3 linked regions of the Desulfurococcus amylolyticus Z-533 genome follow. The protein of the gene in region 3 binds, or shares a complex with, the protein of the main gene of each other region. Links are inferred from orthologs where the notes say so. Each region holds a gene or a part of one and is shown on either strand. Other genes may lie near its edges.

What was found.
Region 1: SPHMEL_RS00570 (region 3) and SPHMEL_RS06605 share a complex: the UniProt entries of both Methanocaldococcus jannaschii proteins name them as parts of the 50S ribosomal subunit. The link is inferred for Desulfurococcus amylolyticus Z-533 from one-to-one orthologs.
Region 2: SPHMEL_RS00570 (region 3) and rpl12p share a complex: the UniProt entries of both Methanocaldococcus jannaschii proteins name them as parts of the 50S ribosomal subunit. The link is inferred for Desulfurococcus amylolyticus Z-533 from one-to-one orthologs.

The regions. Positions count from the first base shown.
Region 1 is NZ_KI911318.1:1,231,763-1,236,949, forward strand. The notes cover bases 926-3,899. They hold SPHMEL_RS06605 (50S ribosomal protein L5), read right to left. Parts: upstream 2,708-3,899; coding sequence 2,144-2,707; downstream 926-2,143. Other genes in these bases: SPHMEL_RS06585 (50S ribosomal protein L32e), read right to left, coding at 926-993; SPHMEL_RS06590 (50S ribosomal protein L6), read right to left, coding at 990-1,544; SPHMEL_RS06595 (30S ribosomal protein S8), read right to left, coding at 1,556-1,957; SPHMEL_RS06600 (30S ribosomal protein S14), read right to left, coding at 1,970-2,134; SPHMEL_RS06610 (30S ribosomal protein S4e), read right to left, coding at 2,707-3,465. In the rest of the region: SPHMEL_RS06575 (50S ribosomal protein L18), read right to left, coding at 1-104; SPHMEL_RS06580 (50S ribosomal protein L19e), read right to left, coding at 120-578; more of SPHMEL_RS06585, read right to left, coding at 580-925; more of SPHMEL_RS06620, read right to left, coding at 3,900-4,311; SPHMEL_RS06625 (30S ribosomal protein S17), read right to left, coding at 4,311-4,661; SPHMEL_RS06630 (ribonuclease P protein component 1), read right to left, coding at 4,668-4,946; rpmC (50S ribosomal protein L29), read right to left, coding at 4,943-5,187; SPHMEL_RS06640 (30S ribosomal protein S3), read right to left, coding at 5,178-5,187. UniProt on the Methanocaldococcus jannaschii protein: This is one of the proteins that bind and probably mediate the attachment of the 5S RNA into the large ribosomal subunit, where it forms part of the central protuberance.
Region 2 is NZ_KI911318.1:1,195,178-1,200,082, forward strand. What follows is about bases 611-3,302. They hold rpl12p (50S ribosomal protein P1), read right to left. Parts: upstream 2,273-3,302; coding sequence 1,949-2,272; downstream 611-1,948. Other genes in these bases: alaS (alanine--tRNA ligase), read right to left, coding at 611-1,839; SPHMEL_RS06330 (50S ribosomal protein L10), read right to left, coding at 2,739-3,302. Also shown: more of alaS, read right to left, coding at 1-610; more of SPHMEL_RS06330, read right to left, coding at 3,303-3,737; SPHMEL_RS06335 (50S ribosomal protein L1), read right to left, coding at 3,743-4,390; SPHMEL_RS06340 (50S ribosomal protein L11), read right to left, coding at 4,390-4,902; SPHMEL_RS06345 (transcription elongation factor Spt5), read right to left, coding at 4,905-4,905. UniProt on the Methanocaldococcus jannaschii protein: Forms part of the ribosomal stalk, playing a central role in the interaction of the ribosome with GTP-bound translation factors.
Region 3 is NZ_KI911318.1:95,509-100,496, forward strand. What follows is about bases 1,556-4,330. They hold SPHMEL_RS00570 (50S ribosomal protein L13), read right to left. Parts: upstream 3,282-4,330; coding sequence 2,829-3,281; downstream 1,556-2,828. Other genes in these bases: rpsB (30S ribosomal protein S2), read right to left, coding at 1,556-2,187; SPHMEL_RS00560 (DNA-directed RNA polymerase subunit N), read right to left, coding at 2,201-2,401; SPHMEL_RS00565 (30S ribosomal protein S9), read right to left, coding at 2,410-2,832; SPHMEL_RS00575 (50S ribosomal protein L18e), read right to left, coding at 3,287-3,649; SPHMEL_RS00580 (DNA-directed RNA polymerase subunit D), read right to left, coding at 3,646-4,330. In the rest of the region: fni (type 2 isopentenyl-diphosphate Delta-isomerase), read right to left, coding at 1-536; amrB (AmmeMemoRadiSam system protein B), read right to left, coding at 590-1,441; more of rpsB, read right to left, coding at 1,540-1,555; more of SPHMEL_RS00580, read right to left, coding at 4,331-4,488; SPHMEL_RS00585 (30S ribosomal protein S11), read right to left, coding at 4,515-4,916; SPHMEL_RS00590 (30S ribosomal protein S4), read right to left, coding at 4,930-4,988. UniProt on the Methanocaldococcus jannaschii protein: This protein is one of the early assembly proteins of the 50S ribosomal subunit, although it is not seen to bind rRNA by itself. It is important during the early stages of 50S assembly.

The sequences.
Region 1 (5,187 bases), 1.1 Mb from region 3 along the record:
AAACGGGGATGCCCCGATACAATCATTCTATATCTCTTGTAGTAATTAGTCTTACCCTCCCTTCTCCTTCTCCTTGGAACCTTATACCGGGGACCCTTAGCCATGCCTCACCAACCCCTCTATTTAACCTCCTTCAAGATATTGTTTTCCTTAAGGTGTAGCTTCAGAGATGAAAGAGAGTTAAAGTATCCTCCCTTAGCAAGCATATATAGCCTCCTATATGTTTTTGCATCGATAAGCTTCCTATCCCTCAGGTATCTAAGATACCTCCTTATCTTCCTTATCTTATTCATCCATACCTCCTTCTCATCCAGCCTAGCGGTCTTACTCCCCTTCCTCTTACCATGTCCCCTTCTCCTTCCCTTAACCCTCTGCTTATGCCTAACCTTGGAGCTATAGCCTGCTATACCGTGTTTGGGGGCAACCCATATAGCCCCCTCCTTGATCAGCCTCCTCACATCCTCCCTTGTTATGGCTGCCTCGATATCCTCTATTCTACCAGGATCCACTCTAATCCTCGACACACCCACGCCAAGTAGATCAGCTGCCAATCTTTTCTGGAGTGTTAGGTCACTCATGTTAAGCACCCTGTGTTAACTGTGTTGTTTTAGGTGGATTAGCTACTTTAAAGCCTTTTGAGGCAGCTATCCTGTATAGTTCAATAGCCTTCCTTAATCCAACGCTCCCACCAATGTATACTATGTATCTGGCTGGATCCAGTCCCTCGAGGTCTCTTGGATTATTAATCACAACTGGCTCCAAGCCTGATGGATGGAGCCCCCTGACCAGGCTCGGTCCTCTATATCCTATTTTAACTAGGGGCGGGTATCCTTTAAGCTGGTGCTTCACCTTGTTGTCTATCCCCTTTGGCTTCCTCCACTTAAGGTCGTTCTTGAACTTCGGTTTCTTCCACCATAGATACCTGAGGAAAACCGGCCTCCTCTTATTCATTTCCTGTCTTAACCTGAGTAAACGATCCAGCCCCGTGCTCATAAGGCCTCACCCTTCTCATAAATATATATTCCATCCATGAAAACACGTCTATCTCTATCAGTGACCCTAGTAGCCCTCTCAATTGATGCAGCCGTTAACCCAACCTCCTCAATATCGACTCCCTCAATAATTATATCCTCACCACTCACCTTCACCTTGGCATTACCGTATATCTTGGCTATCCTATCTGATTTCTCCCCCATGAAATTCCTTATCCTGACAACCTTGTTCTTCTCATCAACAGATACTGTGATCGGGAAGTGAGAGAATATTATCTTTAACTTGTAGCGGTAGCCCCTTACAACACCTGTAATCATGTTACGTATATGCGCAGCAATCGTCCCAACTAGGGCCTTCTGCTTCCTATCAGCAACAAATGTTTCAACGATGACAACCCTGTCCTCAAGCCTTATGAATACTCCTCTGGCATGACTGAAGTCCCTTGTAATAATGCCCTTGGGCCCCTTAACTGTTACCCTTAAGCCATCCACTTCAACAGTGACGTTCTCAGGGATCTCTACTTTCTCAGCGACATGAAACACCCTGACCATACATACATCACCTAGTAACAGTATGCAAGTAATACCCCACCGGTTTGTTTTTCAACAGCCTCCTTGTGAGAGAGGACACCATAAGGTGTTGACACTATTATTACACCTATATTATATGCTGGTAGGTATCTCTTAAGCCACTCAGGGAACTCGGCGAGCTCGCGGTGTTTAACAGGGTATCTAGGCTTGATAACGCCGATCTTATTTATCCTGCCGAGCAACTGTATCTTTATCTTACCCCATCTACCATCATCAATGTACTCGAACTCGCCGATATAGCCCTCCCTTTGGAGGACCTTTAAGACGTTTAGCGTCAGCTTTGAGGCGGGCCATATAACTACTTCCTTCTTAGCCCTTATCTCGGCATTATATATTGCTGAAAGAGCATTTGCAAGCGTATCCATGACCACCATGGCTTAACACCCCTACTCATATTTCTTGAAGCCTATTACGGAGGCTACTTCTCTAAAACACTGCCTGCACAGGTAAAGCCCGTAAGCCTGTATGACCGCGTCACGTGAACCGCATCTCCTGCAAACCTGTACCCCACGCCCGTGCTTGTATATTTTTGGAGGTTTATACTTAGCCATTTAAACCACCTACTCACTAACTATTTCAACGCCGAATAATTGTTTTAAAAGCACCATTGCCTCCAGCTTGTTCACCCTATGCCTCCTCGGTACACGGGATCTAGCTCGCTTACGCCTCATCACCCTGTATCCGGGTCTCTCAATAGTTATGGCTACATCCATTCCGAATACCCCTATCTCTGGATCATATCTTACACCAGGCATGTGTATGTGTTCCTTAACGCCTATACTGACATTCCCGTAGTCATCGAAGCTTGACTCCCTTACTCTGTACCCTATGGTCTCGAATACTTTCCTCAGGAATTCAATAGCTTTCCCCCTTCTCAACGTGACTACAACGGCTATGTTATCGCCCTTCTTGATCCCGAAGTCCTTAATGGTCTTCTTGGCCTTCCTTGGGACAGGCTTCGCACCTGTTAACTCCTCAAGCACTTTCATAGCCTTTGGAAGCCTATCGGATTCAGTACCTACACCTATGTTAACTGTTACCTTAGCTATGAAAGGCTTAAGCATTGGATTACTATTCCATTTCTCGAGGATCCTGCTTTCAACATCCTGTGTGAGGATACTCATTACCATGCACCCTCAGGCAGTTTTATTAATGGTTTTTCAACACCTATTGGGAATATGTAGTCCAAGCTAGTCTGGAACTTATTGCCTTGCTTATCTTCAAGCGTGACTATACTCCTATATCTCCTCATGCCCTTGTGTATCGATACAATCTTACCCACTCTCCCAACGTTTCTACCACCGGACACTATCGCTATAACACCCTCTTTCAAGGGGACATAGTCGAGGATTTGTTGAACAGGTATTGATAACTTTAACACGCCTAGTGTATCATACGTGTCTTCAACAGGATTTCTTGGATCATTGACCCTAATTAACACGTTTCGTCCATCATGCAGGTTTAACTGTATATGACCGTTCTTCACCGTGGTCTTATTCTCTATCCTGCACAGCTTGAAGGATGCCTCCTCCCTCGATATCTCAATCAACCCCAGTACCCTGGTTGGTACTGGGATGACCCTGTAGTATTTATCGACCCCCACGATCTCGATTACATCCATTACGCCGACAGGGAACTTGTAATCTCTCCTCACTCTCCCATCGATCTTAAAGTATCCCTCGGCTATGAGCCTCCTAGCCTCCTTACCTGTTTTAGCATAACCCAGCACATCTCTGACAAGGATTAATAGTGGAAGCGACCTAGATATGGGGTGTGGGCCGGGCGATGACTTAACGACCCACCTATACTCCTTCCTAAGTATAGGCCAATACCTAGGCGCGTTGATCGCTTTTAAATGTCTGCTACCACCCATGCTACCCATTTCTAAGCCACCTCTTGACTGTGCTCACTACTAGTACCAGCCTTCCTCCGCTCAATTATCTCAAGCCTTCTTTTATCACTTAGATCAGCCTTTATAATCATGACTTTACTAGGATGAATCGGAATGTAAACCGGCGATCCATCAGCCTTCTTTCTCTGCACACCCTCGATGAACACCCTGACGCGTTTCAAGTCGACTTCTACAACCTTCCCCTCATGCCCTTTAAACTCCCCCCTCATGATCCTAACAGTATCGCCTTGTCTAACCGGCAACCTCTTCACGCCAAGTTTCTGACGCAGTTCATCTGAGAGTGGTGCATTAAATAATTTATGCCTTAGGTGGAGGGGCATTAAAGCCAACTGCTTCCTCTGCTTACCGGGCTTAATAGAATTTGTTAACGGCATAGTATACACCTCCTCACACAATCATTGATGCAAGATTAGCTATCTGGGGCCATCTCTCGGCTGCCTCCCTGGCTATAGGCCCCCTGATCTCCGTGCCCTTAGGCGTGCCCTCAGGCGTCAATATCACTACAGCGTTATCCTCGAAGGCAACCCATGTACCATCAGGCCTCTTATAGGGTCTCCTTTGACGCACCACTATAGCCTTAAACACTTTCTTCCTCATTTCTGGAATACCCTTCTTAACGCTCACGACAACTAGGTCTCCAACACCGGCTGGCGGAACCCTTCTCAGTCTACCATGGTATCCAGGGACACCTATGATCATTACCTCCTTTGCCCCACTGTTATCAGCTGCCTTAGCTATAGACATCACTTGGAGGCCAGTGTTCACCCTCCGCCTCGAGAAGGCTGGTTTACCGGCTACAGCTCTCTTTGCACCCATCACTCACCACCTCGTTTGATCACTCCTAGGACTACAAAGGCAACTGTTTTTGCGAGGGAACGTGTTTCACCGATCACTACTGTATCGCCTTCTTTAACATCTATGCATGGAGGTAGGTGGGCATGTATGTTCCTATGGCGTTTCTCATATCTCATGTATTTCTTCACGTAGTGTAAGTACTCATGTCTAACAACAACAGTCCTTTGCATCTTCTTCTTGGCTACAACACCTGTTAAAATTACTCCCCTAACCTTAAGTCTTCCATGCCAGGGGCACTTGGGGTCATTACATATTTTCTCGGGGGGATTAATACCCGTTATACCTATGTTATTAACCCTGCTCTGACTCATGGAAACCTACCTCGAAACCATTTTCAATCTATCCCAGGGTCTACCAATAATCGTAGACCCTTTAATAACCACGGCTTCCCCGTCAGGGAGCATGAACTCGAGTATACTGTTGAACTTAAAAATCCTCACCCTTCTACCAGATGGAGTCTCAATAACAAGGGTTTTCAACGTCTCATCAACCACCTTACCCTTCAACCCCACAAGCGATGGATCAGGATACTGTAGGATCCTGACCTCCAGTCCTATGAGCTCATGGTAGGCAATGTTCCTACTATTCACCCTCATGACGCCTGACCCTCTGAACCAGTTTCTCCACTAGTAGTGCTTGCCTCGCTCACGGATACACCACCTTCCTCATTGATCACCGTTAATATCCTCGCGATATCGCGCCTCACATTCCGTATTCTAGCAGTATTTGTCAGAGTACCCATTTTAGCCTGGAGCCTTAGCTTAACCAGCTCTAGCCTTAATTCATTTAGTTTCCTAAGCCTCTCCTCCGGGGCCATCCTCCTTATCTCACTTGCCT
Region 2 (4,905 bases), 1.1 Mb from region 3 along the record:
TATATACCTTGCTGCGGCGAGTATAATATGTGTTGCAGTGTGGTGCTTCATTAACCTATATCTCCTATACCAGTCTATTACCACCCTAACCATAGTATTCTCATTGATCTCCACGGGCTCCTTCAATACATGTATTATTACATCGCCAACTTTCCCAACGTATTCAACCTCATATCCTCTTCCATTCACCTCGATGAAGCCTGTATCGTGTTCCTGGCCTCCGGCCCACGGGTACATAACCGTTCTATCCAGGATAAGGTATTTTCCTCTAACCCCTATCACCTTAGCATTAACACTGGTTAGATACGGGTTCTCATGGAAAACCCTATATGTAGCAGGGAATCCAGAGGCCCATTTAACCACGTCCTCGGGAAACTCATGCTCCTTCTCCTTCACCAACACGCCTGGAGAGGAATGTCTCTGAGCTATTCTAGAGTAGAAGTCACCCGGTATCTCTACTTTTACACCATGTTCCCTGGCTCTTTCAGCAACGAATTCAGGGGGTATTCCATGTGAATCATATATTGTGATGAGGTCTTCCAGTAAGAGTTCTCTTTTCTTTTTAAGCAGCTTATCGACGATGTCTATTCCACGGCTGACGGCATCTATGAACTTAGAGGTCTCCATGGTTACTACATCCAGTATATAGTCTCTGTGCTTCTCGAACTTGCCATATATGTAGTCGTTCTTCCAGTATTTTACCTGGCGATCCAGTAATTCCTGGACCACATCTGTGAGCCTGCTGGGTTCGACGCCGAGCCTGGCGAGGTTTCTGAGGAGACGCCTAATCACGAGTCTAGCCAGGTATCCCTCACCAGTATTCGATGGAACCACACCATCCGAGAGCATGAGGCTTATTGTCCTGGCATGGTCTAGAGCACTATATAAATATATTGTCTTCACGAATTCATCCACGTAGTCTCCGAACCCTAATTCACGAAGTAGCCTCTCATACTCATGTATGCCTCCAATTTCCTTATCGCTCAACAAGTAAACAGCTTTCTTCAATACATCGTAGCTGGGCTCCTCGACCCCGAGTACATCCTTGTACTCGTTAACCAGCCTACCATATATTGCATGGAAGCCTGTCGGCGTCTTCTGGGTGAACCACGCTATTCTCTCTATACCATACCCGCAGTCAACGACTAAGACGGGGTTTTCCACGTATTTACCATCAACAACCTTGTACATCATGTGCACTAGTGTTGCTAACTCCATGCCGTCAACCAATACCTCTGGGGCAGGCCCAGCATTACCCCCGCCCTCCCACCATCCCTCCTTAAACACCAGGTCGTCGAGGTCTATGCCTATCTCCTTATTAAAGAACTCTATTGTGTTATCCAGTATCCCCTCAACCCAGTAAACGAATTTACCCGGTTTATTAAAAGCATGCATCCCACCCATTTCAAAACTGGTTAAATGCCGTCCAAAGGTTAACCCCACGTTATCTATATCACTCAGCCTTATAGATGGTTGGATTATAACTAGTGGATTATATGGGGGATCAACAATACCATCTGTAACAGCAGGCTGGAATACCACTATTGATGCTATGGTTAAATAGAGGTCATTTCTCCATCTGGCTAGAACTGGATAGGGATCCACTACGCCGTGCCCCTTTGACTTGAGGAACCCTATAAACTTCTCCCTTACCTCCTGGAGGCTTAAGGGCCTCACTCTTTTATAATCCTTGTAGAGGAACTCATATTTGCTGCAAGGCCTATCCGGGCAAGTATCCCTTGGAATCCTGCTCCATAAAACACCCTCCTCACATCTCTTGCAGGTGTATTTCTCATAGCCATACCTGCGGAGATAGTCGAAGCTTATATTTTTAGACATGGTTTTAACTAACCTCTCTCTAACTTAGGATACCTAATAGTAAGGAAGCAAATTAAGTTTTCGTAAAATCCTAAAAATCTTTATCCTCTCGTAAACAATGCCATTATTTTCAACCGAATAGTGCTGAGAAACCTTCTGAGAGGGCTTCCTCACTAAGCTCCTTAGACTCCTCCTTCTTCTCCTCTTCACCCTTCTTCTCTTCACCAGCAGGCGCAGCCGCTGGGGCCGCTTGAACTGGGGCAGCTGCCACAGGTGCTACAGAAGCCTGTTCAAGGACCTTGGCTATGTCAATGTTTTTAATGGCTGCAACCAGAGACTTCACCCTAACTTCATCTACTTCAACACCGGCTGCTTCAAGCACCTTCTTCACATTTTCCTCGCTTATCTCTTTTCCAGCCTTATACAGCAATAAAGACGCATATATATACTCCATACACCCTGCACCTCCACTTGTTCAAAGCATTACTGCAGGATTTAAATCTAGAAAGTAGCTTTTAAAGCTTCATCATGCCTCCCAGGCAAGAATTTAGAGGCAGCAAACATTCATCCTAACCAACATCCGTTGCCCCTAGAGGTCTGATCGTGGTGTTTTGAGATGGTTTAGTTTGTCCTCTAGAGGGTTCGGGTCTGGTGAATTCCTGTGATTGCCTGTAGATATTTCTGGCTACCTGCTTCATCCCATTATTTCTTATTCCCCTGCTCCGTCCGGCTTCATTCTTCACAATAGTGGAATACCCCGTATACCCGCCCAGAGAATACCGGGAGAAACTATTCAGGCTCCACGGGAGAAAAGTAAAAGGTAATAGTCATCGAGGAAAACTAGTGAAGACACCGAGAAGATAAAACACATCCAAAAATATTTACAAGAATTCAGAAAGGATTTAGAACCCGCAACAGGCTCAACCGAATAGTGCTGAGAAACCTTCTGAGAGGGCTTCCTCACTAAGCTCCTTAGACTCCTCCTTCTCCTCTTCACCCTTCTCCTTCTTCTCGCCTTCCTGTTTAACTGGTGCTGGAGCCTGTTTAACCTCTATACCCAGCTCTGGAGCATACCTTGCTACCTCAACTGCTAAAGCGTTGGCTTTGGCAACAGCCGATAAGAATACCATTTCAGCCGTCTCAGGTGTTATAAAGCCTGTTTCCACAGCTAGTGATAAGGCGTGCCTGTGAGCCCTTGATATAACTAGTGGTAGTACTTCTGGCTCCGGTAATGCTACTTCAACAGCTATCTTTAAGGCGTCGAGGTGAGCCGCCATAATGTTGTTTCTATACTCGTCTAGATTTAGTATGAGTTTATCGCCTGGTATAACAATACCCTCATAAGCTATCTTAGGTCTAAGCCGTATCTCTTTTAATGCCAGCCCCAGTTTCTGGAGCAGGCTAGCTAGATCACCAGAGACAACATCACCTGGTTTAGCCACTACTGTATCCTTAGCTACATAGACAACATTTCCCTGGACCTTGGTTGGTATCTTGAGCCTTCCGAATACACTTAGCATGGGGCCCGGAGGTATACCAGTGTTACCCTCAGGTATGATTATCTCCCTATCTGTTTTCTCACCGGGCTTAAAGTATGATTTAGTTACATGAGCGTCCATCAGCATTGCAAGCTCGAACGCATTCATATTGGTGAATACAACCAGTATTTGACCAGTGAGATACTCTTTAAACGGCTCCGGGTTCAAGCCAGCCTTTTTTAAAGCGATCTCCAGCAGTCTCGGCTTGACCACCCTCAACTCCGCTTTACCATACAGCTTCTTCCTCAGCATTTGAATATGGTTGGCTGGAATACCGGTTATATCCGCTATAGCGAAAGCTTTACTGGTCTTGATCAGGTTAACGAGTTCCTCTACTACCTTAATCTTCCACTCAGGTATCTTCCTAGCTGTAAGAGACATATTAATCACCTGTACACTTCTACCGGCATACCCATTGTAGTCTTAAAAACAAGCTTGGCAATGTTACCAGCACCTGATGGAAGCCTCTGCTCTATCACTGATAAAACAGCCAGTGCGTTTTCAGCGAGATCCACCGGACTCATGTCTTCTGCACCTATCGGAACCATTATCTGCGGTTGATCCTTAACCCTTGCCACAACGGTATTCATGTATCTCTTTATGAGGGCTGATATATTAGCGGAAGCAGGTACCGGGATAGGTGCCTTACCCCTGGGACCCAGGGCCGGACCCAGAGTACGCCCTGTTAAAGCCATCAAATCCGTTCTAACCAAGACCCAGTCACATTGACCAGCTATTTTCTTCGCCTGTTTCTTGCTTAAGCCCTGGAGATCCTGACTCGTTAACACTATTTTAGCACCTGCCTCCCTTGCTTTAACCGCTAGCTCTTCATCCCCTATCACACATACGCTTAACTCTTTACCTCTGCCCTTAGGTAGCGTTATAAACTCCCTTATTTTCCCAGCCTGCCCCTTCACATCGATATCTCTTAGCACTACTATCATTTCAACACTCTGCTTAAACCTCCTACCTTTCCCAAGGGCTAGCGCCTTCTCTATGGCGTTAACCAGTGATTCACGAGTATACACAGGCATTATTGACCACCCTTACTCCACTCTTCTTCATACCTAGATAAGATTTCATCGTAAACACCTTCATCAACTAGTTTCTGAACCTCCTTCGGATCCTTTCCATCAACAGTTATACCTATGGATCTAGCCGTGCCCAAGACTGTTTTAACAGCTGCCCTCAGCGTTTTAGCTGTTAGTGAATCCCTCTTCAATATGGCAACTTTAACAACCTGCTCAAACGATATATTGCCTATCTTCTGATGAGCCGGGTCACCTGTAGGCTGCTTTGCACCAGCCTCCTTCATTAATAGAGCCGTTGTAGTTGGTATGCCAACCCTTACCTCGAACTCCTTGGTGTCGATGTCTATTGTTATCTCAACCGGAACTGATAACCCCTCAAAATCCTTTGTTGCATCATTAATCGCTTTCACAACCTGGGGTATGTTAACCTTGTATGGGGATAGGGTAGGCCCTAGGGGTGGGCCTGGTGTAGCCTTCCCTCCCTCAACCATTACCCTTATGGTTTTCTTCACCATTCC
Region 3 (4,988 bases):
ATCACATCTAAGCTGAAACGGGTGTCTCCTTCAGGCTGTATTACTTCTTGTGCTGGGTTCAAGTGTATTGCTATGGCATCGGCATCTATTACTTCAACTAGCCTTATGACTGTATCAGTGTCGATGTCTCTCAGGGTGTTTAAACCTATATTGCCTATTACCGGTACACTTCTAGCTGTCTCCCTTACGATCCTATAGCTTGCCACGACATCCTCGCTGAAGTTGCTTTTAACAATGGCTCTCTGGCTACCGACACCTATGGCTACTCGCTTCTTCTCTGCAAGAGTTGCAAGCATTTTATTTATGCTGACTAGTGATGGATGCCCTCCCGTCATACCAGTTATCATTATAGGGGCTTCTAGCCTGTAGCCTAAAAACACTTGCTTCACATCCACTTCATCGAAGTCTAATCCAGGTAAAGCTTGATGCACGAGCTGTATCTCTCTATATATCTCACTACAATGGTCTTTGAAGTCGACCCTGGGATCCAGTGCTAACCTTATATGGTGTAGTTTCCTATTCTGTATCTCATCCATGCTTAATACAACCTTCCTTAAATATATAAGCCGGCATATTAGCTTAGCACTCACTAAATATAAAACTTTAAAGCAGCGTAGCCAACTACGTGTGAATAATCCCCGGAGGTATCACCACTTGTCGCGTATTTCAATAGCTGGGCTTTTCCTCCCAATTTTTTAGTGTATTCCATGAGGGTCATTATTCCTCCTGGTCCACAGATACTTATGTCGTTATGCAGTATCACATTGTATAATCCATCTGTGTCGAGTTTGAGTATTCTATCTATGGCCATTGAATCCTTCCTGCTTGTCTCTTCATGGGGTTCGTAATGATTGAAGTCGCTGCTTGCTATCACTATTATTCTCTTACCGGTTGACATGGATGCTTCATATATCGACTTCGCTAGGTCTCTTGCTATATCTGGTGTATGGATACCTATAACTATCGGGGTTATTTTCACATCCTCGCCATAGATGTACACTATAAATGGCAGTTGGACCTCAATTGAGTGCTCCTCTAAATGAGCATATTCATCGAACTCAGCGATTTCACTGTTCTCCACAATAAGTCTTCCAATCTCACTGTCTACAACAAGGTCTCCAAGGGGGGTCTCCCATACTCCCTCAGGATACACTGAAACAGGTCTTCCAAGGCCTGTGTGATTTGTACCAAGTATCACTATGGTATCAGGCTTCTTATTTAAAGCCATATCAAAGTAGACGTGTGCAGCTACAGGGCCGCTGTAAATATAGCCTGCATGAGGGGCTACATAGCCTATTGAATTCGTGGCCTGGATATCTGAGGGACTCGGTGGCTTCCCGGGTCCGATCCCATGTTTGAAAGACCACTCTATCACGCTTCTTAACTCCCCAGGTTTATCAGGGTAAAAATACCCGGCTACTATAGGACTCCTCTTCTTCAACCTGCTCCCCTTGAATAATAACTGTTAACTACGAGTTAAATACCTTGAAGCATTATGGAATAAGCCTAGAAATATGGTCCTGGATGCCTGCGAAAAATTTAGAGGGATGCCTCGAAATCGGTAGGCTGCTCAGGTAGTTCAGCGTTCGGTGGTATAACACCTTTCTCACGCAGTATTTGACGCGTTAGTATCCAGTATATTAGGGCCAGGCTCTTCCTACCCTTATTGTTCCCGGGTATTATGAGGTCTACATAGTCAACCCTGTTGTCGGTATCTGCTAAGGCTACTATCGGTATACCTGTTTCAGCGGCCTCCTTAAGGGCTTGCATATCAGACCTTGTATCAGTGATCACTACTACATCTGGTTCGAAGTATATCTTAAGACTTGGATTAGTGAAGGTTCCCGGTAAGAATCTACCTACGAATGGCTTACATCCTACATACTGACACATCTTCTGAACCGGCTTCCTCCCATACTGTCTTACTGAGACAACGGCTATTTTCTCGGGCTGATATCTAGCGAGGAATTTTCCAGCTATCCTCAGTCTGTCATCTATTTTCCTTACGTCCAGTATATATAATCCATCGGATCTAACCCTGTACACGAATGGCTCCATGAACTTCGTGCATATATGGGTGCCTATGTGCACACCGGCTGATAAGTATTTCTCAATTGGTACGAGTAGCTCAATTACTCCGCTCTCGGGTTTTGAAACAGGTGCCTCTCCTTCAGGTATATCGCTCATTCACTACCACCTCCTACGAGATCTTAGGGAAATATAATATCTCCTTTGATATATCCGTGTATGATAAAAACATTCTCCTGCAACAATACCTTTTCACACCGAGATCATCTAATACTTTAGCCGGGTTCTCACCGTTCTCAACTCTTTTAATATACTCCTCCCATAAGTGCCCAATGGGTTTACCACAGGTGAAACATCTAACCGGGAATAACAAGATCCCACCTACCTATAGCTCTTCTGCCATCTCCTTCTAGCACTATATCTACCCCATTTCTTAGGCTCTGTCTGACGTGGATCACCGCTTAGCATGTGCCTATCATATTCTTTAAATAGGGATTTCACCTCATCACTGTTAAAGAACTCGACTAGTCCCCTTGCAATAGCTATTCTAACAGCCTCGGCCTGACTCATGTAGCCTCCGCCGTGTACATTAACCCTTATATCTACTGTTTTTGCTAGGTCGCCTATTAGTAATAGTGGCTCCAGTATCTTCATCTTGGCTAGCTCGAATTGGATGAACTCTACTGGTACGTTGTTTATCCATACTCTTCCAATCCCGGGTTTTATCACAGCCCTAGCAATGCTTGTTTTTCTCTTGCCTGATGAAACAACTATTTTTATCTTATCACTGAGTGTCTGGCTCACTTCCTAACACCCCTCCACCCTACGGCTTTCGCCACCTCCTCTAAGTAAACATATCTATTACGGAGCCTGGAGACTGAGGCTTCGGGGAACTGTATGAAGGCAATATTCTTCATGTTGCTTGGCACACCTATGTATACTCTGAGCCTCCTAAAAGCATCTCTTCCCTTCGGCTTATCTATCGGTAACATTCCTCTCACAGTCCTCTTAAAGATATTGGCCGGGGTTCTAGGCCTCCTGACTCCCTTGGTCTCTGGATTGTAGTGGGTTTTAACCCTAAATAATATCTTATAGCCCTCTAACACCCTGTTTTTCTCACCACTTACCACGGCTTTCTCAGCATTAACCACTATGACTCTATATCCCTCGAGCAACTTCTTAGCAATAATACTCGCTAAACGCCCCAATATCTGGTTCGATGCATCTATGTAGAGTACTTTCTCCTCACTCATCAAGCTCACCCAATTATCTTGATGTTGCTTCCGGTAGGGTTCTCCTTAACAAGGTCGGGGATAAATATTGCTCTTCCACCACTCTTCACTATTTTCTCAAGTGCTGTCCTTGAGAATCCGAATGCTGCCACAGTAACCGGGTGATCTATATTACCTGCACCAAGTACTTTTCCAGGCACTACTACAACGTCCCCGGGCTTACTGTATCTATTTATCCTACTGATATTCACAGCCCTCCTTCTACGGGTTGGCTTGGATAATTCCTCAGCTATACTACTCCATATTGGTGCGTTATTTATAGAGGCTTGCTTCCTCAACTCCTCTATCACTTTCCTTAAAACTATATTTGTTTTCCTCAGCCTGCTCATACAGCGACACCATTCCTTCTCAACTCATCTATGAAAGCATCTAGTTTTCTACTTAGAATGTTTATTGCCTCTATTAAAATATTTCTAGCATTCAGAGCTCCTGTTAGCTCTAGATATAATATATACTCGTTCTCCCTCCATGATACCTTCACGGCTTGGGTGGGGCATATGTTTTCACATAGCCTGCAGAATGTACATTCAAGTATTTTATCCTCTTTAACCCTTACCGAGTTGTTGCCTGCCTCAAATATATTCTTCGGGCATGCATTAACACATCTAGAACACTCGGCCCCCTTACATTTCTCACTATCGAGGGTTATCACTGGAACATATTTATGCGCAGCGGTGGAGACTGGGCTCCATTTTATATGCTCTTTTCCCCTTCCAAGCCTGGCATATGCCTCAAGCCTTATGCTCTGATCCTTGATAAGCTTCAATATCGGTATTTCACCGTAGACTGGTACAACATCTGGGTCACTGCTAACAAGGTCTCTACTATACACTGTTAAAACATCCTTCTCAGGCCCGCTTGCCTCCAGCCTTAGGGTTACGAAGCAATCCTGCGAGAATATTCCTCTATCACCGGCCTCTGCACACTCCTCGGGAGGCTTATACTTGTTTAATGCTTCATTGCTTTTTAATGGTATTAATCCAAGCCTATGCGATATGTATTCATCATAGAAGACACTTGAGTTTTCCGTTATAGCCACGTAGTCCACAGCCATTGTAGGGACTTCCGATAGTATTGTTCTTCTCAGCGAATTAACGAGGTGTAATGGCACATCCCTTAAATATAGCTTAATAGTAGAGGGGGTTTTCTCAAGTATATCAATATGCAAGCTGGAAAACACCCGTTTCTGCCCTTCTATAGCCTCCTACCTCTCCTACCGCCAGGCCTTCTTGTGGTATCATGTGGTATTGGTGTCACATCCTCTATTCTACCAATAATGAAACCCGCTCTGGCCAGAGCTCTAATAGCTGCTTGAGCACCTGGCCCAGGAGTCTTAGGTCCGTGGCCTCCTGGTGCTCTTACTTTTATATGTAGCGCGGTGATACCTTTATCCATCGCTTGGGTTGCAGCCCTTGCCGCGGCCATCATTGCCGCATAAGGGCTTGGCTTCTCTCTATCTGCCTTTACAACCATTCCACCGCTTATCCTGCTCACAGTTTCCGCTCCGCTTATATCTGTTATATGTATTATTGTGTTGTTGGGGCTGCTGTATATATGTGCTACGCCCCACTTTAACTCTCTCATTGAGAAAGCCACCGTTCAATCACCTCTATGCCTGTGCTTCTTGGCTTATTCTCTGCTTTAATGGACTGAATGGGTAGTAATCAA